One region of the Ferdinandcohnia sp. Marseille-Q9671 genome, then DNA from elsewhere that is predicted to be linked to it. Evidence: riboswitches for the same ligand, from Rfam matches in the RefSeq annotation. Region 1 holds a riboswitch; each other region holds the start of a gene.
What was found. Region 1 has a riboswitch for thiamine pyrophosphate ahead of thiM (hydroxyethylthiazole kinase). Riboswitches for the same ligand answer to the same signal wherever they lie in the genome.
Positions count from the first base shown of each region.

Region 2: it holds a riboswitch for thiamine pyrophosphate, as region 1 does, so the genes downstream of both, tenA (thiaminase II) here and thiM (hydroxyethylthiazole kinase) in region 1, are expected to answer to the same signal.
Region 3: it holds a riboswitch for thiamine pyrophosphate, as region 1 does, so the genes downstream of both, ACWNMY_RS21765 (thiamine phosphate synthase) here and thiM (hydroxyethylthiazole kinase) in region 1, are expected to answer to the same signal.
Region 4: it holds a riboswitch for thiamine pyrophosphate, as region 1 does, so the genes downstream of both, ACWNMY_RS21220 (3-oxoacyl-ACP reductase) here and thiM (hydroxyethylthiazole kinase) in region 1, are expected to answer to the same signal.

Region 1 is NZ_CDRJTA010000004.1:589,241-597,129, forward strand. It holds gene ACWNMY_RS18085 (gamma-glutamyl-gamma-aminobutyrate hydrolase family protein) at 1-648, shown strand, start outside; gene ACWNMY_RS18090 (hypothetical protein) at 857-1,180, opposite strand; gene ACWNMY_RS18095 (DinB family protein) at 1,354-1,875, shown strand; TPP riboswitch at 1,929-2,039, shown strand; gene thiM (hydroxyethylthiazole kinase) at 2,106-2,930, shown strand; gene thiE (thiamine phosphate synthase) at 2,917-3,561, shown strand; gene thiD (bifunctional hydroxymethylpyrimidine kinase/phosphomethylpyrimidine kinase) at 3,581-4,360, shown strand; gene ACWNMY_RS18115 (DUF2975 domain-containing protein) at 4,518-4,994, shown strand; gene ACWNMY_RS18120 (helix-turn-helix domain-containing protein) at 5,004-5,216, shown strand; gene ACWNMY_RS18125 (TraX family protein) at 5,425-6,135, shown strand; gene ACWNMY_RS18130 (M15 family metallopeptidase) at 6,146-7,330, shown strand; gene ACWNMY_RS18135 (tripartite tricarboxylate transporter TctB family protein) at 7,680-7,889, shown strand, end outside.
Region 2 is NZ_CDRJTA010000004.1:146,811-154,699, reverse strand. It holds gene ACWNMY_RS16055 (ECF transporter S component) at 1-582, opposite strand, end outside; gene tenA (thiaminase II) at 579-1,289, opposite strand; TPP riboswitch at 1,384-1,563, opposite strand; gene ACWNMY_RS16045 (YbjQ family protein) at 1,654-1,968, opposite strand; gene ACWNMY_RS16040 (hypothetical protein) at 1,949-2,155, opposite strand; gene ACWNMY_RS16035 (sigmaY antisigma factor component) at 2,155-2,358, opposite strand; gene ACWNMY_RS16030 (YxlC family protein) at 2,355-2,705, opposite strand; gene sigY (RNA polymerase sigma factor SigY) at 2,659-3,222, opposite strand; gene ACWNMY_RS16020 (SPFH domain-containing protein) at 3,393-4,928, opposite strand; gene ACWNMY_RS16015 (NfeD family protein) at 4,945-5,472, opposite strand; gene ACWNMY_RS16010 (hypothetical protein) at 5,597-6,097, opposite strand; gene ACWNMY_RS16005 (transglycosylase domain-containing protein) at 6,281-7,889, opposite strand, start outside.
Region 3 is NZ_CDRJTA010000004.1:1,324,306-1,332,194, reverse strand. It holds gene ACWNMY_RS21770 (mandelate racemase/muconate lactonizing enzyme family protein) at 1-942, shown strand, start outside; TPP riboswitch at 1,102-1,211, shown strand; gene ACWNMY_RS21765 (thiamine phosphate synthase) at 1,359-1,958, shown strand; gene thiO (glycine oxidase ThiO) at 1,942-3,060, shown strand; gene thiS (sulfur carrier protein ThiS) at 3,066-3,269, shown strand; gene ACWNMY_RS21750 (thiazole synthase) at 3,273-4,040, shown strand; gene ACWNMY_RS21745 (ATP-binding cassette domain-containing protein) at 4,266-5,183, shown strand; gene ACWNMY_RS21740 (ABC transporter permease) at 5,176-5,955, shown strand; gene ACWNMY_RS21735 (response regulator transcription factor) at 5,966-6,637, shown strand; gene ACWNMY_RS21730 (sensor histidine kinase) at 6,668-7,579, shown strand; gene ACWNMY_RS21725 (hypothetical protein) at 7,759-7,889, shown strand, end outside.
Region 4 is NZ_CDRJTA010000004.1:1,216,694-1,224,582, forward strand. It holds gene ACWNMY_RS21205 (DUF421 domain-containing protein) at 105-812, shown strand; gene ACWNMY_RS21210 (Na+/H+ antiporter NhaC family protein) at 939-2,354, shown strand; gene thiW (energy coupling factor transporter S component ThiW) at 2,398-2,901, opposite strand; gene ACWNMY_RS21220 (3-oxoacyl-ACP reductase) at 2,924-3,685, opposite strand; TPP riboswitch at 3,782-3,888, opposite strand; gene ACWNMY_RS21225 (hypothetical protein) at 4,029-4,421, shown strand; gene ACWNMY_RS21230 (DNA alkylation repair protein) at 4,567-5,229, opposite strand; gene ACWNMY_RS21235 (PstS family phosphate ABC transporter substrate-binding protein) at 5,255-6,400, opposite strand; gene ACWNMY_RS21240 (hypothetical protein) at 6,563-6,694, opposite strand; gene ACWNMY_RS21245 (SRPBCC family protein) at 6,792-7,244, opposite strand; gene ACWNMY_RS21250 (MerR family transcriptional regulator) at 7,241-7,585, opposite strand; gene ACWNMY_RS21255 (alpha/beta fold hydrolase) at 7,769-7,889, shown strand, end outside.

The DNA.
Region 1 (7,889 bases):
ACGCTGTCCAATGATTACATTCAAGCCATCCTTAAAGCTGGAGGAATTCCAGTCATTTTACCGATTGGGATTGATGAGGATGTTGCTCAAATTGTTGAAAAACTTGATGGACTCCTTGTAACAGGGGGAGGGGATATTGACCCAACCTTATTTGGTGAGGAGCCTCATCCGAAGCTTGGAACGATCTCCCCAGGTAGAGATAGTTTTGAACTATCGATTATTCAAGAAACGCTTACAAAGGATTTGCCAATCCTTGCAATATGTCGGGGAATTCAAATATTGAATATTGCACTAGGCGGGGATATGTACCAGGATATTTACACACAGCATGACAGCCAATTGCTCCAGCATTCTCAAAAAGCTACAAGGGATCATCTAGCCCATTATGTAGAAGTAAAAGAAAATAGTCTACTAGCCACAATTTCGGGAGAGACAAAATTTAGGGTTAATACGTACCATCATCAGGCAGTCCGACATGTACCTTTTCCACTTGAAGTGTCAGGTGTTGCCTCCGACGGTATTATCGAGGCAATCGAGAGTAAGGAACATTCCTTTGTGTTAGGGGTCCAATGGCATCCAGAGTGTCTGGCGGTCAACGGAAATGAAGTGGCTAAGCGTATTTTTACTAGGTTTGTAGAGAGTTGTTAAAGGATAATGTATGATGTTATCGAGGTTTATCCAATGGTCAAAAGTAATATGGAGTTTAACATCTGAGTATTTCCGTATATGTCCAAAAGTCTTGATATAAATGGAGTTTAAACTAGGACTTGTTCAAGATTTATCCAGAAGTCATGACAAAAATATAAATTAGCCCAAAGAAAATGGAGCAAGACCCTGTTAGCAGGGTCTTGCTCCATTATCTCCAATACTCCAAATACTCGTAATTGTCGGTAGGTACTTTTTTAACCACTTCGTTTGCATCATTACGATAGATTTCATATTCACGATAGATTTCTACTTTGTTTCCATTAATTACTTCCGTATCTACTAATTCCATTTCATAGGTTGGAATTAACTCTTCCACCGCGTTTTCAGCATCTGGATTGGCAGAAACTTCTTCATTTGGGGTCATATCAGAAACAACAATCTCATCCTTATACCTGTATACATCGTCTGCCTCCATAATACCGACCACAAATATAATTGAAAGAATGCCAATGGCTACCATGAATTTATTCAATGTTACCAAACTCCTTTTCCTGAGCACAAATTCCTTTAATTTATCTATATGCATAACTGAAAAGATTAGGACAACTAATCACGTCACAAACTTTAGTAAAAAGAGTATGGATATATTTTTTAATAGATGTTACAAAATAAGAGAAACATATAAATCAACGGGAGGAGATGTCTGTGAATTTCAATCTATATGAGGCCATAGAAGTGTTGGAACGTACACCACAAACTTTGGAGCATTTTTTATCAGGAATATCAGCAGGGTGGCTCACTTGTAACGAAGGGGAAGGCACGTGGAATGCCTCAGACGTGATAGAGCATTTTATTGAGGGTGAAAAGAACAATTGGATACCACGATTAGAGTTCATCCTAACTGAAGGTGAAGGTAAGCCATTTCCTGCATTCGATCGTTTCTCACATTTGAAAAAAGAAAATCGTTCAATTGAAGAAAAGTTACTTGAATTTAAAGTGATTCGAAAACAGAATATCCTTAAATTGAAGCAACTTGTTCACACTCAAGAATTCCTTGAGGTGACAGGGTATCATCCAGCCTTTGGAATTGTAAAGGTAAGGGAATTGTTATCAACATGGGTCGTACATGATTTAACACATATTTCGCAAATTGTACGGGTGATGGCGGAAAGATATCGAGATGATGTTGGTCCATGGACCGAATACTTAGGAATTCTTAAAAAGTAACAAGGCTATTTCTAACAGGATGATTGCGAAATATGTTATACTACATTAAAAGTGAATAAAGTTAGGGGAGCTTGCACATGCAGGCTGAGAGTAAGCGAAACGTAGCTTTAACCCTTTAACCTGATTTGGATAATGCCAACGTAGGGAATGTAAGTAAGTATGTATATTCATGCGGTATATCTTTTTTAGGTATACCGCTTTTTTGTATTCATCATTCAGGAGGAATCGAAATGTTTGAACAAATCCTAGTAAATGTGAGAGAAAATTGCCCACTTGTACATAATATTACAAACTATGTAACTGTAAATGATGTGGCAAATATGGTGTTGGCTTGTGGGGGATCTCCAATTATGGCGGACGATCCAAAGGAAGTAGAAGACATTACAAGCATTTGTAACAGCTTAGTCATTAATATTGGAACGTTAAATGAACGAACAATAGAATCTATGATTCTAGCAGGAAAAGCTGCAAACAAACTAGGACGTCCTGTTATTTTGGATCCAGTAGGTGCAGGTGCCTCAACATTGCGGACGAATACTGCTTACCGCTTATTACACGAGGTTCAATTCTCTGTGATTAGAGGGAATATGTCTGAAATAAAAACAGTCCATCAGGGTAGCGGGAATACCAAAGGCGTAGACGCTGCTGAAGAGGATGTAATCACCGAAAACAATCTAGAGGGCGACATTCAATTTGCAAAACAAGTAAGTAAGCAAACTGGAGCGGTTGTTGCAATAACTGGTGCGATTGATATTGTTGCAAATGCAGAAGAAGCTTTTATTATCAGAAATGGTCACCCCATGATGGCTAAAATTACAGGTTCTGGTTGCATGCTCACATCTGTGATTGGTGCATATTGTGGGGCTAATCCTAGTGAAATTTTACATAGTACCGTACTTGCAGTGAGTGCTTTTGGATATTGCGGTGAGCAGGCCTATAAGAATGTGGAAGAGACCAATGGAGGAACCTCATCGTTCCGAACCTATTTGATTGATTACATGAGCATGCTAGATTATCCAACATTAGAAGGTGGAATGAACATTGAAAGTAAGTAAAGAAACGATGCTTTTATATGCGGTAACAGACCGTGCATGGACAGGAAAACAAACACTAGTTGAACAGGTGGAAGAAGCCCTAAAAGGTGGAGTGACATTTGTCCAACTTAGGGAAAAAAGTCTGGATTTCAACATATTTTTACAGGAAGCAAAGCAAATAAAAGAACTTACAGACTCCTATAAGGTTCCTTTTGTTATTAATGACAATGTCGAGATTGCACTTGCATGCGAAGCCGATGGAGTTCATGTTGGACAAGAGGACTTGCCAGTTGAAAAGGTGAGAGACATGATTGGGCCTGGAAAAATTCTTGGTGTGTCTGCACAGAACGTGGAACAAGCTATTGCTGCTGAGAAGGCTGGTGCAGATTATTTGGGAATTGGGTCAGTATTTCCAACAAGCACTAAGCAAGACGCAAAACCGATGACGTTTGAAACGGTACAAGAAATATGTAGAAGCGTATCAATTCCAATTGTTGCAATTGGCGGAATAAATGAATCCAATATTTTGGAGTTAATGGGAAGTGGAGTTGATGGGGTTGCGGTTGTGTCTGCCATTTTTGCAAAGACAAATATTGTTGAAGCAACCCAAGAATTACGAACTCTTGCAACAAAAATGGTCAACCAAAAATAAGAGTGGGGAGTAGTATTTTATGAAAAAGGTACTTACAATTGCTGGCTCTGATTGTAGTGGAGGAGCAGGTATTCAAGCCGACATCAAAACAATCACCGCACATAAAATGTACGCAATGAGTGCAATTACAGCTCTAACTGCACAAAACACAACGGGAGTATTCGGTGTTGTTGACTCTACACCCGAATTTGTAGGCCAGCAGCTTGATAGCATTATGACAGATATCTTTCCTGATAGTGTGAAAATTGGAATGGTTTCTTCTCCTAAAATTATACACAAGATTGTGGAAAAGCTAGAAGAATATAAACCTATGAATATAGTAGTAGATCCAGTTATGATTTCGACAAGTGGAAGCAGGTTGTTAAGTGAATCAGCAATGGATGCACTAATAACAAGTTTATTTCCATTAGCCACAATCATTACACCAAATCTTCATGAAGCTGAAGCACTTTGTGGATTTGAGATTCTTACAAAGGAAGATATGCAAAAGGCAGCAGTCAAATTGGCAGAAACGTACAAAGGTGCTATTTTAATAAAAGGGGGTCATCTTCAAGAAACAGCGGATGATCTGTTATATACTAAAGGGGAATATACGTGGTTCCCAGGAGCACGAATTAACAATCCTAATACTCATGGCACAGGTTGTACGCTCTCTTCGGCAATCGCTTGTAACTTAGCAAAAGGATTAGATATAGGAACAAGTATAGATGGGGCGAAACGCTATATAACAGGTGCCCTAGAAGCAAACCTTGACCTTGGAAAAGGAAGCGGACCACTTAATCATTGCTATGCATTATAATAAAGTATGTAAAGAGACGTGTGAATTTTTGCACGTCTTTTGTTGTGTTTGAGATATTTTAACAACAATAATATCATAAGTTTCAGCAATAGTTTATTGACAAACGATAAATATAGAATTATAATCAGAGAGAAATTAAATAAATGAGGTGCTTTACATGAAAATAGGGTCTACTTTATTTTTAAAAATAACGGTTTTTCTAATGGGACTTCCCGTTCTTGCTATGGGTATATTCGGTCTATATTATTTGGTGAATAATCCAGCCAACCCAGATTATGACCAAATCCTCTATCCGATTGTAACAGGAATGTATCTTTCAGTAATACCGTTTTTCATTGCCTTGTATCAAGCGTATAAACTTTTAAGCTATATTGACAAAAACCAAGCCTTCTCGCAAATGTCTGTCAAAGCTCTTAAGGTTATCAAATACAGTGCAATAGCATTTAGTGGTTTGTATGTGGTAATTTTGCCATTTGTATTTTTCTTAGCAGAGCTAGACGATGCACCAGGTCTCATCATTATTGGAATGGTTCCAGTGTTTGCTGGGTTGGTAATTGCAGTATTCGCCGCTGTTCTCCAAAAACTTTTACAAGATGCGATTAACATAAAATCAGAAAATGATCTAACAGTCTGAGGTGAAAACATGGCGATTATAATAAATGTTGATGTAATGTTGGCGAAACGAAAAATGAGTGTAACCGAACTTTCGGAAAGGGTTGGAATCACGATGGCGAACCTTTCTATATTAAAAAATGGCAAGGCAAAGGCAATTCGATTATCCACTTTAGAGGGGATTTGTAAAGCATTAGAGTGCCAGCCTGGAGATCTTTTAGAATACAGACCTGACGAAGGGTAACAAGTTATTGAAAAAAGGATAGCATTTCAACAAGGTTTGTCTTGTATATCAAGACTAACCTTGTTTTTTTGCATCCGTATATAAGTGAGGTTATAGTTCCTTGTATATTATCTCGTATTTAAACGAAAATATAAAATGAGTTTTATAATATTAGTCGTTAGAGAAGGATCTCCTTTCAGGAACCTGTCTCCAAAAGGTGAGGGATTGAATGCAGAATATGACTGCTCAGAAGGATTTGTCTTCAAATGCATTAAAGTATATAGCGATTATAGCCATGTTTTTTGATCATCTGTTTGCTGGTTTTGTCCCTCAAGAGACAGTAGCAGAGCTGATATTACGTACACCTGGTAGGCTTGCTGCACCTATTTTTTGTTATTTAATCGCGATGGGGTATTTTTACACATCAAATGTTAAAAAGTATATCGAAAGACTGGTTATATTTGCAGCTATCTCTCATTTTCCATATGTATTATACTTTAAGTTACCATGGTGGAAAACGACAAGTGTTATATGGGGGTTAGCGTTAGGATTAATCGCTTTGACAATTGCAAAAAATGAAAGGTTTCCTCTCTTGACGAAGCTGGGTCTTGTATTTTTATGTTGTATGCTTGCGTATCCTGCAGATTGGAATTACGTGGCTGTGTTATGGATCTTATTTTTTGGAATATACCGAGGACAAGTAAAAAAACAAATTATCAGCTTTGTATTAATAGGAATTTTTGTTCATTTCATACCGACTATTCTAAATATGGGTCTACACCATGCGTATCAAATTGGAGTTTTCTTGGCGATCCCTTTGTTAGTCATGTACAAAGGTAGACGTGGTAGAAAATCAAACTTGTTAAAATGGGGATTCTATGTTTTTTATCCCGTACATTTAATCATTCTTTATATTATCAAATACATTATTTTTGCCTAGCGGAGGTACTATGCCGAAAATAAGTAAAATAAATATGTTTGTATTTATATCGTTTGTACTGATTCTAACAGCTTGTTCTCATTCTGAAAATCAATCAAAGGTTGAAGAAGTAGTCGAGACTGAAGAGACAATGGCTACCATTAAGGAGCAGGATCCATTACAAGAATTAAATCCAATTCCTGCTCCAATTCATTATGAAGGGGAATTGGAGTTGCCTGTTTATGGTGCTACGGGATATGCATCTGTAAAATTAAATGTAAAAACTTCACCAAATTCTAACTCTGAAACTATTGAAATACTAGAAGCTGGCACAGGCTTTCAAATAATAGAAGAAGAAGGGAAATGGTGGTTTGTTCAAAATGATTTTTCAGAAGGATGGGTTGATAGCACGTATTGCTTAATTAATCTTCCTGATGTTATCCCGTCTATCATTTATGATAGTAGCAATACGTATGCTTCCAAATTTGTGTCATCTGGTAAAGTGATTCCGGCAATCACCGATCAGGCTTTGTATGAAGGAAGAACCTTTAATGAGAGACTTGGAAAAGAAGAATTTATCGTACCAGTCCTATATTCTATGTCAAAAAAGATATCTCTTGCTCAGAAAGAGGCATTGGCTAACGGCGACTCATTAATTATCTACGAAGGATATCGACCATATTCTGTTCAACAAGCAGTCGTGGATGCCTTGACTACCTTAGCAAACGACGATATGGCTGTGATGGCTGGTATCAACACATATCCTTGGAGCACTGGGTGGTTTATTGCAAGAAATGTCTCTAATCATCAAATGGGATATGCAATAGATGTAAGTCTTGCTAAAGTCGATTCAAAGGAAGACATAGCGATTGGTGACTATTTCGCTATTGAAATAACCGATTACACAGAGTATACAATGCCAACGCCTATACACGAACTAAGTTTGGCATCTATTACGTTTACTACACCAGTTCCATCATCTTCTCCTACAGCTTGGAAAGAGGCCGAATTAGCGGAAACAATGAATGAGTCTGCTATTATACTTCAATCGTATCTAACGGGTGCGGGTCTTACCCCGTTAGCATCTGAATGGTGGCATTTTAATGACTTGGATGCAATGAACGCAACAAAACAAAATCCTAGCGACGGTAGCTATCTCTTAGTTGAATGCCTAAGCGCAAGCCCGGTTAAGGAAGAAATTGATAGAAAGTTATAAAAGAATTATGGAACCGGAATCGATGCTCTGTTTGGAGCATCGATTTTTTTATGGGAAGTTTGTGGGGAGATTCCAATTTCATCAAAGATTGAGGTGATAACTTGGTATATAATACGGCTTTAACCAGGTTAACCCAAAAGTCCAAGAATATGTAGTGTTTATAGATTGCCCTTATACCAATTCTACATAAAAGTAAGTCATAATAGTGTTATGGCAGGTCAATCGATTTTAATTATAAAAGATCCCAATTAATAGGGACTAATCCTAACAGGTTTTTTGAATGATACGTAGAATTAGTAATTATCATATTTGAAAATGTGACGCAATGATTTTGAAAGGAGGAATGTAGTTGAGGCGTGTTGAAAAAAGATACTTCTTTCTTATTGGGTTCACTATATTAGCAGTGATATTACTGTTGTGGTTTCAGTTAAGAAGACGAAAAAGGTGGGCACTTGCTGTGACGGGTGTGCTTGTCATTAGCTATCTGGGATTCTACGTGTACTATCCTACTCTGAAAGAAAACGAGCATGAGGAACGATATGACCTAGTTATCGACTAT
Region 2 (7,889 bases), 440 kb from region 1:
TTGTTGATCAAGTGCATCATACTCGCTACTAGCTACTGGGCGCACAAGGTTTGTCACTCCCGTCATTTCTAAGACCTTTACAAGGTAGTATGCGAAGATACCTGCAAACAAAATAGAACCTAAAAATCTAGCTACCAGGAATAATGTTAGATTCCATGCAGCTAAATCCCCAATTTCACCATAAGCAAAATCCATAATGATTGACCCTAAACAGGAGGATAAAGCTGCTAGTACTACCACAGCAATATTAAATCTCTTGTAACGAAAAGCCATAAATACCATTTCAGCAAACAATCCCTGAACAACACCATAGATAAGAACTGTTAGGCCCCAAGGTGACCCTAAAATAAACTCTCCTGAAGCAGCAGCAATCTCAGCCAAAAGTGCAACTCCTGGTTTACGAATGACTAAATACGCAACTGTCGCTGCAATAAACCACATCCCATACAAAAATTGATCAGCATGTAGCCCTAGTGGTTTTACAAGGTAGTACAAGGAACCCCATAGGATATAAATAACTCCAAAAGCGATCGCAATTACAATGGTTACCAGAATATCGGATAGTTTTAGCCCTTGTCTCATAAGTGTTTCTCCAACCCTTGAACACTTGAAATATGTAATTTCGTTTCTACTGGCCAACATTCTAAACGGTAAGCCATTTCCCAGAAAGAATATTCGTATTGACTACTAATCAGAAAATGTTCTTTCATTCTTTCACGGTCTTCCTCCGTTACTTTTTCAGCTATCTCATTTAATCTATGAATTTGTTCTTCTACAAGGTCTTTAAACCAATCGCCCCCATATGCAGCAATCCATTCTTGATAGATAGGTTCGTCTGGTTTGCACTCTTGTAGTCTCTCGCCAATTTCATAATATAGCCAATAACAAGGTAAAATGGCTGCGATAACATCTCCTAAATGCCCATTGTATGCTGCTCTGTACATATGTGACGTGTAAGCATACGCTGTAGGTGCAGGCTTAAAGTTTCGCTTCTCTTCCTCAGTGATACCTAGTCTCTCTGAAAAGCTTCTATGAAGAGCAAGTTCTGCCTCATAGGTTCCTTGTGCATGAATCGCAAGTCGATTCGTCGTATGTAAATCCCCTGCTTTTGCTGCACCTATTGCTTGAACTTTTGCAAAATGAGTTAGATAATAAGCATCCTGCATGACATAATAGCGAAACGATTCAATTGATAATGAGCCATCTCCAATTCCCTTTACAAACGGATGTTCAAAGCTTGCCTCCCAAATTGGATTTGCCTCTTTGCGAATTCTTTCTGAAAATAACATTACCTTACCTCCCGTTTTTTTTTGACAAAGAAAAACCACCTTCTCGCCCGCAGCGTAAAGAAGGTGGTTTTGGGAAATTATCATACTAAAAAAAGAGACCCATTATCCACTTCCCTACGCTGGTGTCAACCAGATCAGGTTCTAAGAGTCTCAAGGTCATGACTAATCAATCCTCGATCTCAGCCTTTGGATAAATGTCATTTTAACTATGTTCATTAAGATAAGAACAGTTGCAGACATTTACCTTTTTTTAAAGGCACCCCTAGCGGAAAAAACATACTTATTGAATTTTCTTAATTGTAATCATAACATGATAGTTTACATTTTCAAGCTTTTTATTTAAATCTACATTTTAAAAAGGTGGTTATTCTACATACACAGCCGTACCATACGCAATAATTTCTGACGCATTTTGCATGACCGCTGAGGTTTGTAGTCGCATCCCAATAACTGCATTTGCACCTTTTGCCTTAGCATCCTCAACCATACGGCCAATAGCCTTTTGACGAGCTTCCTCTAGCATTTCAGTGTAATCTGAAATCTCTCCCCCAACAATCGTTTTCAGTCCTGCCATAATGTCTCTACCTATATGCTTGGACTGAACCGTACCTCCTCTTACAAATCCTTTTAGTTCTTTCACTTCTTTTCCAGGTACAAAATCAGTAGTCACGATAATCATTTTGGTCATCCTCCTCTTTTTCTCGTTTTCTGTCCCAAACTAATAATGCAAATAATAGAACAATGGCAACCATGTAAAAAGAATAAAACGTAATAGCCCGCTTAATATCAATGAACAAATACACTAGTCCAATAATTTGTCCTACTACAGCTATGGTCAATACAATATATTTCGCTATGCTCCTCATTAATTCCTACCTGCTTTACGTCGATAAATTTTTCTTGCGAAAATCAGATAAAAAACAATTGGCATTGGTGTTTGAATTAAGCCCCAAATCCCCCAAAACCAGTAGTTATGCCCGCGCCTTCTTGCATCTAAAAACAACCAAAAGCTCTGAATAAGTAAAATTAAAACAATGACAATCCAGAATTTGATATCATACTCTTTCATGTTCGTACCACCTGGTTTCGGTAGCGAATGTAACTATAGATAGGCAGGCTTATTGTTGCGATTCCCTGGATAATCACAAATACAACAGGAATCTGGAAAAACGATGTAATAAGAACCGTTATCATAAATAGTGCGATTAAAATAAAGATTGTCAAATCCCGTCTAAACTTTTTCCTCTGTCTTTGCTGTTCAACCACAACCATTTGTTCAAAATCTCGCAAATCAGGAGTGAAAACCGAATAATTGTTATCAATTTTAGTGAAAGCCTCATTTATTTCTTTAATGGTATCTGTATCTTCTTCATGTAGTTGTTTGTCTTTTAGTAGAATGAGCTTGTTTTTCTTCATTTGGTCTCAACTCCTTTCTTACTGTTTGTATCCCATTATAAATTCTAGATTTAACAGTACCAAGAGCAATTTGTAACATATCTGCTATTTCTTCATACGAGTATCCGTAATAATGCTTCAATACGATTGGAATTCGAATTTCATCCGAAAGCCTTCCAAGCGCTGCAAGAACATCATTCCAGTCCTCCGATTGGTTTTCAAACTGCCACTTCATTTTACGTAATGCCTGCTCCTGGTCCTGGTAATTTTTTTCCCGTTTCTTTTTACGAAGTTGGTCAATATATAGATTGGTAGCTATCGTAATGAGCCAAGAGGAGAATTTCGCTTTGCCATTATACATTTTGATTTTTTCCATACTTTTCATCATCGCCTCTTGTGCAAGATCTTCTGCTATATCAGGCTTCATCGTAACCTTTATTAAATATTTTACTAAAAAAGGATAATGCTCCTTAAAAAGCATGGCAAATGCTAGCGAGTCACCACGCTTAGCACTGCGAATCAGTTCCTTTTCATCCATGGAATGAATTCTCCCCCAAGAAAATTTGGTTATCTCTTTGGTGTTTCGATAATAATACGATTGAGCTAGGTAAAAAGTTCAATTTATTTTTATTTTATGTGTCAGTTATGTATATTTTACCCGATTAATTGAAAAAGAAGCCCCTAGAGGCTCCTATTTCAACTTTGTAATTATTCGTTACTTTTAGAATCGGATTTTTTAGATTGCACTAATTCTTCAGTTAGTTGATCAATACTATTTTTGACATTGCCTTTTCCAGATAGATTTTCAATGATTTCTTTTACATCTATACCAGATGAAGCTTTTAATGATTCCTGTAAAGTGGACATTAGGTTTGTAGCATAACCAGTCACTTTATTGGCACCGCTGTTTTCTCCATTGCTACCAGTGTCGACAACCGTAATTTTATCAATATTTGATAATGGTGCAGCCACTTCTTTCGCATATTGAGGAAGCATTTTAATAACCATATCGAGGATCGCAGCTCTTCCATACTGCTCGAAGGCTTCTGCAATTTTTTGTTTTGCCTCTGCTTCAGCAAGACCTTTCAAGCGGATAATGTCAGCTTCAGATTCCCCTTGTGCACGTTGCGCTTCGGCTTTTGCAAGACCATCGATACGGATTTTTTCTGCTTCCGCTTTCGCCATTGCTTCAATTCGGTATTTATTCGCATCGGCTTCAGCCAATTGCTTCGCTTTCTCCGCTTCTGCTGCTTGAACAACTGAATAGCGATCAGCATCTGCTTTCTTTTTAACCTCTGAATCATATTGCTTTTCACGACGAAGTATCTCTTTCTCCTCAAGCTCAATTTGCTTCTGTCTTTCAATAATCTGAATTTGCATTTGCTGTTCTGTAACCTCTTGTTTCGCTCTTGCTTCTTCAAGATGGTAGGCTTGGTCAGCACGCGCTTTCGCAATGTCTTGCTCTCTGCGATATTCTGCCATTTTTAATTGATTAATTTTTGCTGCTTCTGCCACTTCTGTTGCGCGCTCTAACTCAGATTTTTGCGCTTCTTTGTCTGCCTCAGCACGTTTAATACGTGTTTCCTTATCTGCCTCTGCAGTTGCAATATCAGCATCACGTTTTACCTGTGCAATTCTAGGTTTCCCTAATGAATCAAGATATCCATTTTTATCACGAACATCCTTGATGGTAAATGACACAATGATAAGACCCATTTTCGCTAAATCCTGAGAAGCAACGCGTTGTACCTCTTGTGAAAACTTTTCACGATTTTTATAGATTTCTTCGACAGTCATCGAACCAAGGATGGAACGAAGATGACCTTCTAATACTTCTCTTGCTTCGTTTTCACGATCTTCTTTACGTTTTCCTAAAAATTGTTCAGCTGCTGTAGCGATTTCCGAGATAGAACCACCAATTTTGATAATAGCTGTACCATCTGCCATAACTGGTACACCTTGCTCTGTGTAAACTTCAGGAGTTGATACGTCTAGTTTACTAGATAAGAGACTAAGCGGTTCAGCCTGTTGGAAAACAGGTAGTACGAATGTACCTCCACCTCTTACGATTTTAATACGATTCCCCGCTTCATCAACATGAACATTTTTTCCTCCTAAATAGCTACCAGTTACAATTAGTGCTTCATCAGGACCTGCAGTTCGATACTTTGTAACAAATACCCCAATAAGTGCTAATAATAAAAATGCTACAACTCCAATTACAATCCAAATTCCTGTAGTCATACCTTGTATCCCCCTTTTAATTAATCATATTTTGGTACGGTAAGACGTAAACAACGCCTTCTTTTATATCTATTACAAGAACCTTTTCATCATATGGAATTGGTTCATTGTGAAAACTTTTTGCAGATTTTGCTATTGTTCCGCTGATTCCTTCAATTACTACCTCTCCAAAACCATCGACTGGGATTGAAGTAATTACTTTTCCAATTCTTCCTTTTAAGTCCTCCTCTTTATAAGCAGTTGATTCTTCTGCAGAAGATAAAGGGATCAGAACAAAAACATTAAGTAATGTTACTAAAAAAAGTGCTAATACAAGTGAAATGATAAATATTACGAAACTATGAAAGGAAAGCAATTTTTCAAAAATATAACCTGATGCACTTACAAATGTGAGGAAAGAAAAAATGAGTGTGGGACTCAAAAAGCTGTCAGGGAACATTCCCTCTAAAAAGTCACCAAACAGGATAAATAGAAGAGTGCAGATTCCACTTATGACTAAGCCAAAAAGATAGATAGTTTGAATGTCGTACCCGAATAATTCCAAAGCCTCACCTCCAAAGAGAAATTCAAATTTCCTTTATATTCTCATTTACGTCTTATGTATAAAAAAGGTTTCATTTTTCTGTAAAAATATTCAATAAATTTGTAGAAGGATGACACGGGAGTAGTTAAACGAGTTCTTTAGAAAGCCAGACCTTTAGTAGCAATCCAAGTACTATGTAACCAACAACATACTTCCAGACGATGACTAGTCTATCATTCTTCTTCTGTACAACACCAAGCCCAATAATCCACCAGAAAAGATTTGAATCTGTGATCCGTCTTTTTAGAGTTGTTCCTTGTACTTCCTCTTGCTGTTTCTTCCTATTATCGTGACGTGCCCAGAGAATGACAATCACTATATCCGCTATTGCCCCGATAGATATGGCCACAAGAACAAATGTAGGAGATGGCTCCCACTTATTTGGATCCTTAGATGCTTTGTTTCGTTCTATCCTCTCTCGGTCAGCTTTAAGGGCTTCATCAAAGCTTTGAGTTACTTCTGTTTTTTTAACATCACTAATCAACTTATTGTCAGGCACATCGAAGTTTGAATAATAGAGGCCAATACCTATAGCTAAAAGGATAAACAAGGCATACCCTACTCCAAATAAAATACCTTTTTTCATTCGCAGCAACCTTTCAATTTTTGACATACTATCCTATATACAAAATCTCCCTAAATCTACATTACTTTACATTCATATAAGAATAAATACCTATTTTATTATAGGAATACATAAGTATTTCTTATCATGACCAACTCATATAGAAAGATAAAAAAGAGCAAGCTTCCAAAAGGAGGCTTGCTCTTAGTCATCATCTTTCTCTTTTTTCTTCTTCTCTTTCTCTCTCTTCTTTTCTTCTTTTTCCCTCTCTTTTTCTCTCTTTCTATTTTCTTTCCCTTTGTCCTTCTCGTCTCCCTTTTCATTATTTTCTTTCCATACATTTTCCTTCTGTTTTACAGGAGGTTGAAAGGTTGGGAGATTAAAAGAACTTGGTGGCACATTTTGAAGTGACTGCTCCATCATTTCTTTAAGGATAATGGCAGCCGTCGAGCTTGTAGTCGTTAAGTAATGATTTGCATCTGTTTTGTCATACCCGAGCCATACAGTTCCTACAAGCTCTGGTGTATATCCGACCATCCAAATATCCTTTGTTCCATTTATACCATCAATTGCTACTTGAGTAGAACCAGTTTTTCCTGCCACTTCTCTGCCTTCTATTCTCGCTTTTCTTCCAGTTCCTTCTTCAATAACGCCCTTTAGCATAAACGTAATTCTTTTTGCGACCTCTGGGCTGATTATTTGTTGGGGTTCTTCCTCCCATTGGGCAATAATCTCGCCTTTCGAATCAATGATTTTTGAGATGGCATGTGCCTGTGTCTTTTTTCCTTCATTCGGAAAAGTCGTATACGCTTCAGCCATATGAATCGGTGCGACACCTGTATGAAGACCACCCAAAGCAATACTCAAATTATGGTCATCCTCTGTAATTGGCAGTCCAAATTCCTTTACGGATTCAATCCCAGTTTGTAGACCAATTTTATTTAACAGCCACACTGCAGGAACATTATCAGAATTCCTCAATGCATCGTACATTGTAACACTTCCTCTGAAGCTTCCCGAAACATTTGATGGTTCATAACCATTAAAACTCATTGGTTTATCTGGTAATACATCATAAATGCTATAGCCATTTTCAAGTGCTGGTGTATAGACGGCAAGAGGTTTAATGATTGATCCGGGTTGTCTTTTTAATTGGGTTGCACGGTTAAAACCACGGAACACATGCTCACCACGTCCTCCTACTAAGGCGCTGATTCCACCAGTTTTAGGATCTACTAAAATAGCTCCACCTTGAACTAATTGGTCATCAGGACTAGCTGGAAATAAACTATCGTTCTTAAATACCTGTTCTGTCGTTTCCTGCATATGTGGGTCAAGCTCTGTATAGATTTCCAATCCACCTGACATAACCTCATTTTGCGTTAAACCATATTTTTCAATTGCTTCCTCTATTATATAATCCACATAATGTGGATATTTTCCTTTATACGGATCAACCTTACGTCCCTCGAATATCATTTCTTGAGTTTTGGCTTCTTCAACCTGCTTAGCTGAGAGAAACCCGTGTCCTTCCATCATCGCTAACACAAGATCTCTACGTTCAAAGGATAAATCCTTATTTTTCAATGGATTCATTGTAGATGGTGATTTAATTAAACCAGCTAGGATTGCTCCTTCACTAATTGTTAGTTCCTGAACTTCTTTGCCAAAATAGGTTCTTGCAGCATTTTTGATCCCCCATGCGCCTTCTCCAAAATAAATCTGGTTTAGATACATTTCAATAATTTTTTCTTTTGAATATGTTCTTTCAATTTTTTGTGCTAGAAAAAATTCCTCTATTTTCCGTTGTAAG
Region 3 (7,889 bases), 740 kb from region 1:
TTACAAGGGAACTTCCCAGAGGCAATGTATTATTATGAAAAGGGAAGCTTTATTCGTAATGGGGTAGATGTGGCGCTGTATGATCTATGTGCAAAATATCTTGGGATTTCCGTTGCTGATATGCTAGGTGGTAGAATTAGAGAGAAATTTAAGGTGTGCTACCCGATTTTCCGCATGAGATTCATGGAGGAAGTAGAGGAGAATCTAAAAGTCGTTCGAAAGCGCCTTCAGCAAGGTTTTGATGTGTTCCGCCTATATGTAGGGAAAAATCTTGATGCAGACGAAGCATTCTTAGCTGCTGTACAAAGTGAATTTGGGGACAGAGTGAAAGTAAAGTCACTCGATTTCAGTCATCTACTAGATTGGAAGACAGCGTTAAAGGCTGTGAAACGATTAAGTAAGTATGATCTTGGTCTAGAAATGATTGAAAGTCCAGCACAAGCAAACGACCATGAAGGCTTCCACCACATTCGCATGAGAACGGATTATCCTATAAGTGAACATGTGTGGAGTACAAGACAGCAATACGAAATGATCAAACATGATTCTGTTGATATATTTAACATTTCACCTGTATTTATTGGTGGGTTAACGGCAGCAAAACGTGCCGCAGCAGTTGCAGATGTTGCTGGAAAAAGCGTCATTCTTGGGACTACTCAGGAATTATCAATCGGAACAGCATCAATGGCACATTTGGGAGCAAATCTCGTAAATATGAATTATACATCAGATCCAACAGGTCCAGAGCTGTACATCGGTGATGTTGTGAAAAATAGAATTACCTATCAAGATGGGTATCTACATGTACCAAATCGAAACGTGCCTGGTCTAGGAATTGAGTTGGATGAGGAATTAATCGAAACATACCGAGTGAAGGATTTAAGCTGGGGCGAGGTTTCGGTACATCAATTACAAGACCGCACAGCGCAGACAGCAAAATAAAACTTCCTAATTAGTAAATAACAGAGAGACGATCTTGTCACTCTGTTATTTTTGTGTATTATATGATAATAGTAAAAATAATTATATGAAATTACTTGAAACATTCCAATTATTGTATTAGAATGACAATTGAACTCAGAATAGTCAATCAACTAAATAGTTATGTACTAGGGGATCCCTTGATAAGGGCTGAGAATAAAGTAGTTACTTTTAAACCCTCAAAACCTGAACAGGTTAGAACCTGCGTAGGAAAGTAGCGATTGTTTGTACTTGTTTGCATGTAAACAATTAGTAAACCAAACCACTTTTCTATGTAGAAGAGTGGTTTTTTTATGGAGAAAAATACGAAATCTGTTTGAAACTAGGAGATTGGTAGATAGCAATTGCCTTTTTAAGGAGCGAGTAATGTGAAGCTAATGGCAGTGACAGATGATACACGATCTGTACGTAATCTTGCATCCATGATTATTGAAATAAAGAATACCATCGACAGAGTTCAAATACGTGAAAAGACAAAAACAGCTCAAGAAATGATTACCTTACTACAGTATTTGGAAGAGGGTGGTGTGGAAAAAGAGAAAATTATCCTAAATGACCGATTGGATATTGCTTTGTTAATGAGTATCCCTACTATCCATCTACCAGAGAACGGTCTTCCTGTAAAAATGGTAAAACAACGTTTTTCTCATATAAAAGTAGGACGCTCTGTTCATTCTGTTGAGGGAGCTAAGAAGGCGGAAAGGGATGGAGCCGATTATGTTTTATATGGCCATTGTTTTGAGACTTCTAGTAAGAAAGGAAAGACTCCAAATGGTACACAGCCCGTTCTTGAAATGAAAGAGAAGCTACGCATCCCTGTTTATGCAATTGGGGGTATCAACTTAAAAAACATATATAAGGTACGAGAAGCGAAAGCAGATGGCATTGCTGTCATGTCGGGGATTTTTTCCGCACAAAAACCATCCTATTCAACTAAACAGTATTATGAGGCGATAAATCATGAATCAATCATATGATGTAGTCATAATTGGTGGTGGAATTATAGGTTGCTCCATTGCTTATTATCTAGCAAAAGAAAACATGAAGGTAGCAATATTTGAAAGCAATCAAATTGGTTCCAAATCGACAAGTGCAGCCGGTGGTATGCTTGGGGCTCACTCTGAATGTGATGGAGATGTTGATGTATTTTTCCCATTTGCTAGGAGCAGTCAATATGCATACTCGGAATTGAAAGATGAACTGTATCACCTAAGTGGTATTGATATCGGATACAAAAAAGGTGGTATTTTAAAGCTTGTCTACAATGAATCTGATAGAAATGGACTTCAGACTATCCTGTCACAACCTACTGTAAAATGGCTCGATAAAGAGGAAGTTTGGGAGATGGAACCTTCTGTTTCTTCCAATCTAGCAGGAGCAGCTTATATTGAAGAAGATGTCAATGTGATGCCGAGCTCTGTTTGTCAGGCATTTGCCAAAAGTGCTCAGATACGAGGGGCTTCTCTTTTCGAATATACACCCGTATTCGAAATTCAGAAAAAAGGGAATGGCTTCTTGATTCACACTGCAACTAGTAGAGTTGAAGCCAAGCAAGTAGTGGTTGCCAGTGGGGTTTGGAGCACGCCATTTTTTAAGCAACTTGGGTTAGACCATCAAGTAAATCCTGTAAAAGGAGAATGCATCTCTGTACTAGATGAGAAAGCAACATTAAAACATACAATCTTTCATGATGGCTACTATATTGTACCAAGAACTAACGGAAAACTGGTGATTGGAGCTACCATGAAAGAAAATGATTGGAATGAAAGAGTTAGTCTGGATGGAATCGACACCCTTATTGCAAAGGCAAAAATGATGCTTCCAACTATTGCAGATATGAAAATTGATTCATTCTGGGCAGGATTACGTCCGCAAACATTTGATCAAAAACCATACATAGGACACCATCCGGAAGATGAAGGAATTTTATTTGCTACAGGGCATTTCCGTAATGGGATCCTACTCGCTCCTGCAACAGGACAAATGATACGAGATTTGATACTCAAAAGAAAAATAAAAAACGAATGGGTGGAGGCCTTTAAAATCGACCGCCAGAAACCACTAACAGTAAGCAGGTGAAAAAAATGTCAATTATTCTAAATGGAAACCGCGTTGACCTTCAAGAGGGAGTCACGACGGTTGAACAATTACTTTCACATTATCAGGTAGAAAACCGTATTGTCATCGTTGAGGTCAACAAGGAAATTGTCATGAAAGAAGACTATCAAACAATAAGTCTCTCACATGGGGATGTTGTTGAAATCATTCATTTTGTAGGAGGAGGATGAAGTATGTTACAAATTGCAAATCGTACGTTTCAATCTAGACTTTTATTAGGAACTGGTAAATATCCTTCGTTTGAAATTCAGAAAAAAGCGGTGGAAGTATCGGAATCAGAGATTTTAACATTTGCGGTTAGAAGAATGAATATTTTTTCTGAAGAACAACCAAATTTTTTAGAACAACTGGACTTGACTTCATATACGCTTCTTCCTAATACAGCAGGTGCGAAAACAGCGGAGGAGGCTGTTCGGATTGCGAGATTGGCAAAAGCTTCTGGACTATGTGACATGATTAAGGTTGAAGTCATTGGTGATGATCGCACACTTTTACCAGACCCTATTGAAACATTAAAAGCTTCAGAACTATTATTGGAAGAAGGATTTATTGTTTTACCTTATACGTCCGATGACGTTGTGTTAGCTAGACGTCTTGAAGAACTTGGAGTACATGCTGTTATGCCAGCTGCATCACCAATTGGTTCTGGCAAGGGACTTATCAATCCACTTAACTTAAAGTTTATCATTGAGCAGTCGTCCATTCCGGTAATCATTGATGCGGGTATTGGTTCTCCTAAAGATGCTGCATTCGCGATGGAGCTAGGTGCAGATGGAGTGTTACTAAATACAGCGGTATCAGGTGCAAAAGATCCTGTTAAAATGGCAGAGGCAATGAAGTTGGCAATAAAAGCAGGGAGACTAGGATTTGAAGCGGGGAGAATTGAAGAAAAAGACTATGCAGTCGCGAGCAGTCCCACAACTGGGCTGGTGACTTCTTGACGGGTTTGCGTTTGCAGTAAGGCACTCCTAAATGAACGCTACACATAAAGACAAGTGTACGATTGATTGGACATCTCAAGGGAGGTGTCTTTTTTTGTACATACTATTTATACAATACATACATAGAAGGAAATAATTCTTTACACTTTCTTTATACTTTTCTAGTCAATTTATTTATCACTACCATTTATTCTAAGTATAGTAACAAGCGAAGGGATGATATTGATGTCGGAAACAATTCTTAAAGCAACAAACATATCAAAAATCTACGGAAAACATAAAGCCCTTAATAAAGTTTCAATTGAAATAAAACGTGGAATGATTTACGGATTAATCGGAGAGAATGGCGCAGGAAAATCTACTTTCATGCGGACGGTCATGGGATTAATCACAATCGATGAAGGGGATATTGAACTGTTCGGAAAAACTGGGACGAAAGGATTGCAGCATGCACGAAGAAAAATGGGACAATCCATCGAAACACCAGCACTTTATCCAGAATTAAATGCAAGAGAGAATTTGCGTGTACAGGCAGCAAACGGAGGCGTGGGTGAACGCGAGATTGATGATTTGCTACGCTTGATGAATCTTGGCAATACGGGAAAGAAGAAGGTCAAGAACTTTTCATTAGGGATGCGTCAACGATTAGCTATCGCCATCACACTTATCACAAATCCTGAGTTCTTAATACTTGATGAGCCGACGAACGGACTTGATCCATCAGGTATTGTTGAAATGCGTGAAATTATTCAGCGATTAGTGACAGAACGGGGAATCACTGTTTTACTTTCAAGTCATTTGCTTGACGAGCTATCACAACTTGCCACACATTACGGAATTTTACATGATGGAAAACTAATAAGTGAACTATCTCGAGAGCAGCTCGCACGAGAAACTCGCCAGTATATTGAATTAGAAACGACAGAAGTTCAAAAAGCAGTCATTGTACTTGATAACATTGGAATAAAGGATTATGAAGTAATCAATGGGACTGAAATTAATATATATGAACGCTTAGATGAAGTTGCCTCAATCAATCGTTCGTTAGTCTTGGAAAACGTGAATGTTTTACGAATTGGGACAACACGACAAAAACTAGAAGATTATTTTTTGCAATTAACAGGGGGAACAACACATGCTTAATCTTTTAACAGCTGAACGAATTAAATTGTTTCGAAGTAAAAAACTATGGATCGTACTAGGCATATTAATTTTCCTTCCTATCTATCAAGTCATCAATAGTAAAGTATCTGTGAATTACGGTGCAGATTTAGTACAAGCAAAGGATACAGTTATCAATGGAGCAACAGGTATCCTAATGATTGAGAAAAATGGATTAACCATTTTATTGGTCATCATGGCTTTTGTCAGTTTCTTTATTGGAGAAGAATTTCAAAATGGTACGATTCGTAATGCGTTGTCATTAGGGCGTAGTCGAACGCATTATTATTTATCAAAACTTGTAATTGCTGCATTACTAACTCTTATTGGTACAGCCGTACTAACAGCATTAGGTATAATGGGATATACAATTGTGTTTGGATTTGGTGAAGTTGCTGCCATTAGCAATTATGGTCAATATGCGTTAAAAGTGTTTGGTACGCTATATTTATTAATTTTGTCAAATGTATCTATTTTTGTGATGATTAGTTTCCTGACAAAAACGAGTGGGGTTTCATTGATTTGGAGTTTTTTATACACAATTGGTACCGGATTTGGTGCGGGAATCTTCCAGCAAACTGAACATTTTACGTTCATCACGAATTGGTTTACAGAAACTTTCTTGTTCTATTACGATTTTGCACAACCAGCACATATCGCGATGTTTCCTGAGTTGATATTGGTAAGTATCATCACAATCGTGGTATCATCGACAATAGGAATTCTTCTATTTAATAGAACGGACATAAAGTAGGTCGATTGAGATGGCAGTGGTTTTACTCATAGAAGACGATAATGCAATACATTCACTTATTAAAGAAACGTTGGAGCTTAATGGGTATCAAACACTTAGTGCATACTCAGGAACGGAAGGGAAACTACTTTTTCAACAAAATCAAGTAGATGTGATCCTCTTAGATCTAATGCTTCCTGGGATGGAGGGTGAAGACTTTTTAAAAGAAATTCGCCAACATTCAAGTATCCCTGTAATTGTGATTTCAGCAAAAAATGACCAAGAAACAAAAGTAGATCTTTTGACAAATGGGGCAGATGATTTCATTACTAAGCCTTTTGATGTGAAGGAACTACTTGCACGCATTCAAATTCAATTACGACATTCAATGAAGGCATCATTCAATCATACGAAAGAAATCCACTATAAAAATATCAGCATTTATTCTGAAACTCGAGAAGTAAAGGTCAATGAACAAACAGTTCATTTAACTGGGCGGGAATACGCTATACTTCTACTTTTTATAGAGAACCCTCAAAAAGTCTTCAGTCGTGCCAATATTTATGAAAGTGTGTGGAATGAACCCTATTTTGATAGTGATAAAACGATTAACATGCATATCAGTAATTTACGAAACAAGATTAACGTGGATGACCAAAACTATATTAAAACTGTATGGGGCATAGGCTTTAAATTTGATTAAAATTATTAATGTTAAAGGAGCGTGAATGTGATGTGGGGATGGATATTTGTCTTACTAGCATTGGCGCTTTTTCTTTATATTCTCTTCTTGAAGCGTGAATTAAAGAAAGTAACACTTGAAATAAAGGACTTACCAAGACGATCAAGCTACGGGAGTAGGCTTTCTTTAGATTTCCGTGAAAAGACATTAATGAACTTACTCGATGAATTGAATCAAATGGTGGATGCTTTTGAAGAAAAAAATCGTCAAGCTAGACAGATGGAAGAGAATGTAAAGTTATCAATTGCTGGACTCTCCCATGATCTACGGACACCACTCACATCCATCAATGGGTATGTTCAACTCTTACATACAACTACAGATGAAACGAAGAAGGAGCACTATTTACGGATAATCGAATACAGTATCAAACGTTTGATGGAAATGACTGACCACTTTTATGACCTTGCACGCATTGATACCAATCAAAAAGAGATGTCCTTAACATCGATTACTCTTCCCAATATGGTTGAAGAAATCTTTTTGTCGTATTATGAACAATTTGAGGAAAAGAATATTGAGATACAATTTCCCGAGCACAGTAATGAGGGACAAATTATTGCTGATCATTTAATGCTAACACGGGTTATACAAAATTTGGTCCAAAACATACTTCGATATGCCAAAAGCAGAGCGGTTATCAGCTACCGGAATGAAGAAGACTATCTACTTTTCACCGTTAAAAATGATAGTAAAAGTGATAGTAAAATTGCGATTGAAAAAGTTTTTATGCGTTTCTATACAGAAGTCGAAAGTCGGACGAACACAGAATCCAGTGGGTTAGGCCTTTATCTATCGAGAAAGCTAATTGAGAAGATGAACGGAAAAATGGAGGCTCAACTGGATGGCAATTGGTTTATACTTACCATATCTCTACCGATTAACAGAATCCAAGAACAGTAGGGAATGAAAACAAGAAAAAGTTTGGTAGCTTGCAACTCTATATTCACGCTTATCAATCAAAACTTCTACACAGATGCTGCTTTTTTTGAGCATCTGTTTTTTTATGCAGAAACTAACACTTTTCGACACTCTACTATTTGTATAATAAGGGAAACTTGTGTATTAGGGAGGATCGAATCTTGGTAGGAATTAGGAATGAGTTTTATTTAAGTCGGACTGAAAAACTATTAATCGTACAAGGAATCAAACGCGGATTAGAGCGTTTTTATAAGGAGAAGGGGACATCGAGCATCATTACTTCTAGAAACTT
Region 4 (7,889 bases), 630 kb from region 1:
AAATGCACTTTCAATCTCATGGTTGGAAGTGCATTTATTTTTTTATGTTTATAGAAAAATTGGTACACACTAAGGAGGAAAATTAAGGGTAAGGTGGAGTAATTATGCACTTTTTTGCTTCTCAGGAGGATTTAAATGCTATTGAGTGGATGCTAAGAGCAATTGTTGGCTTCGCGTTTTTTGTTGTGATTGCTAGAATTATGGGACAACGAACGATATCCCAGGTGGGTCTTCTTGATTTTGTAATCGTCTTACTAATCGGGAATATTATCGCACATCCGTTATCAGATGAAGGACTTGGATTAAAAGGGTCAATGATTACCATGACTGTTATTCTTGTAATGTATTTGATCGGGATTTTATTAAGTTTACGGTCAGTGAGGATAAGGAAATTATTCATTCCTGCTCCCATACCCATCATTGAAAACGGTATAATTTTGTATAAAAATCTTCTTAAATCCAGAATATCAATTGATGTCTTACTCTCTGAATTGCGTCGAAAAAATGTAGAAGATATTCAAAAGGTAGCTCTTGCATTTTGGGAGCCAAGTGGGACAGTATCATTCTTTTTAAAGTCTGAATATCAACCACTCACTCCGTTTTCACATGAGAAACCTGTTAAAACGTTTCAGTATCCGAAAACAGTAGTTAAAGAAAGGAAAATCGATTATAACGAGTTACAACAGCTGGGCAAAAGTGAAGAATGGCTGTTACAAAAAATATCAACCACCTATAACCATGTCACACTTAATGAAATTCTACTTGGGACGATTGATGAAAATGAACACGTCTCTATCTTTTTATATCATTAAAAAAACGATTAGTAGTTCATCCAATCGCACTTGAAAAAATCACTCCATCCTTCCTTTTCAAATACTCACCCCTAAAATTGGTCATACTACCTAGATAGAGTTTTTTTTGAAGTGGAGGATTTAGGATTGGAACATACATGGCTGTCTTTGATACCCTTTCTGATTGTGATTCTATTTGCTATTTGGCTCAAGGATATTTTACCGGGTCTTGTAATTGGGCTCCTTGTTGGATCAATTCTTGTTACGTCTGATATATTAAGTGGCACACAACAGTCTGTTACGTATGTGGTCACAACTTTATCAGATTCGACCAATATTAAGATCGTCAGTTTCCTTTATGTATTTGGCGGTTTAGTTGGAATGATGAATATTGCAGGAGGCATTAAAGGTTTTACGGAATGGATAGGAACAAAGATAAAATCAGAGCGAGGCTTACTTGGTTTAATCTGGCTTACCCTCCCTTTCACCTTTATGATGCCGATGTTTCGGATTATGATGATAGGTCCTATTATAAAAACATTAATTAAAAAAATGAATCTATCGAAACAAAAGGTTGGAATGACATTAGATATTTCAACGGAGTCAGTCATTGTGCTGCTACCAGTTGCAACAGCTTTTGTTGGGTTTATGGTGTCACTTGTTGAGGGTGGCATTAGAGAACTTGATTTAGGTATGTCACCATATCAAGTGTTTTTATTGAGTATCTTGTTTAATTTTTATGCAATTGTCATGTTACTGATTGGTATAATTCAAACCTTTTGGCCGTCTAAAACAGCGAACCAATCGAATAACCAGGTTGATCTAGAGGAAGAAGAGCATGAGTTTCACCGAATGGGGATCAAGAAAGAGCTGTCAATGGTAAAAGCGCAGCCGTGGAATTTAATAGTGCCTGTATTTTTGCTATTAGGATTGTCACTTTATCTCTTATGGGAGGATGGAACATCACTTGGCGCGCAGACGGTTTTTGAAGCATTTTCTATGGCGGATGCAACCTTTGTGATGCTTTTGGCAGTTTTCATCACCTTGATATTCACATTTGTGTTTTATGTAGTCAGAAGGCAAAAATTAAACGAAATCATGTATCATTTCTATGATGGTGGAAATCAAATGATGCAAGCGATTAGCCTGCTCATCCTGATTTGGGCACTCACATTATCTGCTGAAGAGCTTGGATTTTCAGAATTTATTAGTTCAACATTAGGCTCGTTTTTACCAGGATTCTTAACACCTGCTACCATTTTCTTGATAGGTTCAGTAGTTGGTTATTTTATTGGTTCTTCGTGGGGAACCTGGGGGCTATTTATGCCATTAGGAATTGCCCTAGCCTTATCTACTGGAGCTTCCATTCCATTAACCGTGGGTGCGGTTTTTGCAAGCGGTGCGTTTGGGGCATTGACCTCACCGTTGGGCGATACGACCATTACCACTGCCTCCATCTTAGATATGGATCTTGTCGATTATGCTCAATACAAACTAAGACTCTCTGCAGTGGGTGGAGTCATAGCTATTGTTTTTTATATTATCGCAGGTGTAATGATTTGATAAAAAATAGACTAAACCGTTGGGCTTTAGTCTATTTCGCATGTTACAAATTACGTTCTTGAAACGTTTTAAAAGCTGAGTTCTTTAACACAATTCCTACAATCACAAAACCAAATATTGATCCGACTAGTGAACTAAAAATGAAAGATGGAACGAACCCAAATAATGCGGCATCTTGCCCTAAGATTAGAGTCGCGATTGGATAACAAGCCATTGCTCCTAGAAGCCCTGTTCCGACAATTTCACCAGTCATAGCCATTGACGCCTTTTTTGTTTTTGAGTACAAATAAGCTGCTAAAAAGGCTCCGATCATGCTCCCAGGGAACGCAAACAAGGAACCTGTACCTAACATGTTACGGAGAAGCGCTACTGAGAATGCTTGCAGAACAGCATAGGCTGGCCCAAGTATAACTGCTGATAATACATTGATGAAATGTTGCATCGGAAAAACCTTGGTAAATCCAATCGGAATCGAAAATAAGTGACTTGTAATTGTTCCGATAGCCACAAACATGGCAGTGAGTGTCAATTTTAATGTTTTATTCAAGCTAAGTCCCCCTTTCTATGTATTAATCCATTACGAGTCCACCATCAACGACAAGATTTTGACCAGTTATCCCTGAACTCCAAGGTGATGCAAAGAAAAGCACCGCATTTGCGACATCTTCAGGTGTTGTCACCTTTTGAAGTGGAGTAGAATCCTTGATTAATTGAAATACTTCTTCAGAAGTCGCTGAGCTTGCATCGGTTGTTTGTAGTAATCCCCCTGAAATCATATTTACGTTAATGCCAAAAGCTCCTAAATCCTTTGCCATGCTACGAGTAAACCCTAATAAGGCTGCTTTACTTGTATTGTAATCGTGATAGGCAACAACTGGATTTTGGACAAGATTTGTTCCTATTGTAATAATTCTTCCAAAGTGGTTCTCCTTCATGTCTGGAAGTGCAGCTTGTGTAGTATGTAATGCTCCTCGAATTGCGCCTTCAAGCTGTATGTGATAATCCTCCCACGAAATTGCTTCCGCATTTTTCCTGCCAATCGGGTCAAAACGAAAATCAATCAACGCATTGTTGACAACTGTTGTAATGGGCTGATCAAAGTGTTCCTTCGCTTGAACGAAAATGTGTTGGACATCCTTTCGATTTCGAATATCTCCTTGAATGGCTAAAGCTTGCTCCCCAATCTCTTCTTGCAATAACATTGCATTCTCTTCACTTTGATAGTAGTTAATTACAACCTTTGCACCTTCATTTGCAAAAGCTTTTACAATTTCCTTTCCTAATCCACGAGCCCCGCCCGTTACCAATACAATCTGATTATGTAGCTTCATTATGGTATCCTCCTAATTTAGTAGATAAAAAGAAACCGCAAAAAAGCCAGATCCACATAAAATGGACCTGGCTTAGTTAGTTAGCAAGAAAAATGGACATCTTACTCTCTACTTTCCTCCGCCGGTATTACCCGGATCAGGTCCAAAGGGTTAAAAAACGTCCGTTTTTCTCTCAGCCCAACCGGGCACCCCTAGTAGTTTGCGAATATTCTTTCTATAATCATAGACCTTTCATAATTAATTGTAAAGAGCTAGTACCCATAATATGGTATTATTAAAGAAACTGTTCGAATTTTCGTACTATAAAAGGAGTGTAAATAAGTTCTTTTATGTAATGGTGGCCTTGTTTGCAGTAGGTATTGGTGCACTTGGTTGCGGAATCTTTATGTTTTTTGTGAAAATGGAACATAAAAAAGCTATTATGCTAAGTGTAATAGGAATTTTCCTTATTGTCGGAACAATGGTATCTGGAAAGCTTCGTCCTTCCTATGAAAAAGACACATCGATTATTGTTCAAGAAACGTCCGTGTCTTCTGACAAAAATAGCGATGGAAAATACAGCTGTAATGTCAATGATCCGTACTCTGTTTATCAATTTTTTAGTGAAGATAAAAAAGAGGTGGAAGATTTTTGCGCTGTATTTAAGAATGGGGAGACCTATGATATTACCTATCTTTTTAAACAAGGAAAGTATACTATTTTAACAGTGAATGATGAAAGACCAAATCAAAACTGATTTGGTCTTTAGACTGTTGACAAACGCTCGCAAAACGGCGCTGCTTACCTCGCTCATGAAGGCAACTTCTATTCGCGTCTTCGATCGGCTTCGCGCCTTGTCTGACAAGCGCTCTCAAACAGTCGGGGATAATAACTCAACCTTCTTATATGTACTTGCTACCTTCTCTGATACTTAACTTTGGTAACGTATTTTCTTGAATAAAAGCTCGTACCGAGTCAGGACTTGTTTTGGAGTATTCCCGTAATGCCCAGCCAATAGCTTTTTGGATGAAAAACTCTTTACTGGAAGCATTCGCAGTTATGTAGTGATATAAAATGGTTTCGTTTGTTTCTTCTTTGTATTTTAGCTGAAACAGAATCGAGGAACGTATTAGCCATAAATGATTACTATATGCCCACTCATTAATTGTTTCGGTAATGACTTGAGGCGTTTCCCTCCCAATCTTCCCGACTATATGTGGAGATAAAACGTCAACAGTGTCCCACCATGATTTAGTTGTGATAAGCTCTTCGATAAATGGTAGATGCGAGGAAGTAAGCTTCTTTAATGACCTCACTAAATAATCCAACGCAGCATACTGATATTCCCGTTCTTCCTTCCTCCATAATTGCTCTACAAGTTCCTGTTGAAACTCCTGTTTTACAATCCCTGTTTCGGCGTAAAAGTCACGCATCAATTTCCGTCTTACTGGTGTTTTAATACCTAGGAACGGAAAATGGTTTTTCATATATTTTTGCATGGGTCCTGCATTTTCAATGTACCGATTCTCTTCAAATAATGCAGTTAAATACGTTATCTCATTCATTATCTAACATCCTTTTACATACAATCTAGTTCAATGGTACATATCCAGTCTTTTCAACAATTTCCTGACCTTGTTCAGATGTCATCCAGGTAAGAAATGCCTCTATATGTGGATTATCAGTTTTAGCAGTGATTGCATAGAATTGATCTACAAATGGATAGGTTTCGTTTTGAATGTTCTCCTTAGTGGGTAGAATACCTTCAACCGCTATATTTTTAATTTTACCATTTTGAACCATATTCTGCGAAAAATGTCTGAAAGAAAATCCGATTGCATTTGTTCTGTTTTGATAATTCGTTGTTTCGGTTATAATGCCACCCATAGCAGATACAATATCTTCAGAAGGAGGTTCCATGAGTGAGAGACCATTCATAATACGGAGTAAAGCAGATTGACTACCGCTTCCTTCAGGACGTTGAAATGCACGAATCTCTTCATCTTTTCCTCCAACTTCATTCCAATTTGTAATATGCCCAGAGTAAATACCTTGAATCTGTCCAACTGTTAAGCTACTTATGGGATTTTTTGAATGGACAAAGAAAACAAAAGCTTCTCTGCCGATTGGTGTTAAATGTAGGTCGATTCCTTGTGCTTCAGCACTCCTCATTTGATTATCTGAAGGGTGTGCCATAAATATAAGATCGACATCCCCATTCAGCAAGCGCCCAAAAGCCTCGCTCGTTTGACTAGATACCACTTCGCTGTCGTATAGTGGGTATTCCTTTTCAGGATAGACGGCTTGCACAAAAGCTGAATAAACTGGATAAAGAGCAGTCGCACCATCAATCGTTGGCAGGTTATCCTTTATTTTAAATGTAGAAGGCTCTTCTAATGAAACAGCTTTTGTATTTTCAGTAAAAGGTTGGTACTCTGTTAAATCAACATCTTGTGTGCTTACTACTTCAAGACTATTTACATAGGCTTGGTATCCGTTAAAAGTAATTATAGATAGTAAGCATAGAGCAAAAAATAATAGTGATACAATCTTTGGAATCTTTTTCTTTACTTGTCCAAAGATTGCTAGATTAAGAAAGATGATGACTCCAATCGTACTGATGATGGTAAAAGGTACATAAAATTCAGCGTTCCTTGATAGAGCCGAAAAAATCGTTGCGATAAATCCAATAAAACCGACTGATAAAACGATGAATATCCCTGCAGCTACTCTCATACGTTCCTCCTAAAGTGGTATCGAAAAGATCAAAATTCCTACTTCTATATTACTATATTTTGGAAACATATGGTTTAGGAAATGGCAGAATAAAAAGAAAATAAAAAATACTATCCTTTCTATGTAACATTACGTTGAAAAGATAGTATTTCTATTATATGACTACTGCATTTTGATAGGAGTTACGACAGCATAGAGGTTTTCTGTTGGATTAGCGATGTTTACTTCGATAATTTTGTAGCCGTCTTGATCCTTGTAATCATTGGTAATAGGTGTTTTAATCTGGTTGCTCATGTTCTTTACTTCCCTTCTAACTATTTTCTCACACAATAGGTAGTATATGATGGGAAACCGAATATGTGCATACGAATAAAAATATTTTTAATGAGAATCAATTTGTTAGTGCTTCGTCACGTACTCGTTCCATGAATTCTTTTACAACATGATTGTTCGCATTCTGGCTACTGAGTTTTAGCATAGCTCGACCAACAAAATTTACTCCTTTGTTTTGTCCTTCATAAATGAACTTTGTGTGGGACTCGTCTATTTTTACTAATGTATAGGTTGTCTTAATTTCAAAGGCTTTCCCTAATACAAAGCTTGTCTGTTTAAGCTTTAGATCCTCTTTGTTTTCATATTGTTTGGTTTCAACAATGTACGTCTCCAATCGTTTTCCTTCACGATATGTTTGTTGGTGCTTCGCTCCGACCTCAATTTCTGATTTTTCGATTAGGGTATGTTCTTCCACTTTGGGCATGATCTTTTTAATGTTTCGATCCGCAAACAAACTCCATACCTTTTCAATATTTGCTTCGATTATCATTTCTTCTTTCCACTGAATCATTCTATTTCCTCCTTGCCTGATGCGAGAAATTCATCAATTTCTTTACGTTGTTGACGAAGTTCATCCATTTCCTTTTCGATCTTGTATCTTTTTTGCAATAGTAATTGATCTAAGTTTGCGAAAGACTCGTCTTCCATTACTGAAATCATTTCTTGAATGGAAAAGCCTAGTTTCCGAAGTTTCACTAAAAGCACTGCTAGAAAATAGCTGCCATCATCGTAGTAGCGATACTTGTTTTTTGGGTCGATGTAAGCTGGTTCGAGCAGTTTTACCTCGGCATAATACCGTAACGTTTCCTTACTTAAACCTGTCATTTCAGCAAAATCACTAATTTTATACATCTTTATTTGTCCTCCCCTATTATCGTAAACTATGGGGTACACTACACAGTCAATAGTTTTATAAATCTATTATATCCAACCTAGGACGGTTTGTTTAAGTTTGTCCATCTTGTAGTTCTGAATACCGTAGTTCTTCTATATATTTAGTAATAGAATCTAGTAGGAAGAAAGGTGGTATTTTATATGATAGAAAATTCGTTTTATACGCAAGAATTTCATGGCCCATATGAACTACATAATCTAGGAGATTTTGTACTTGAAGAAGGAGGAAACATTCCTAATTGCCATCTTGCCTATGCAACAT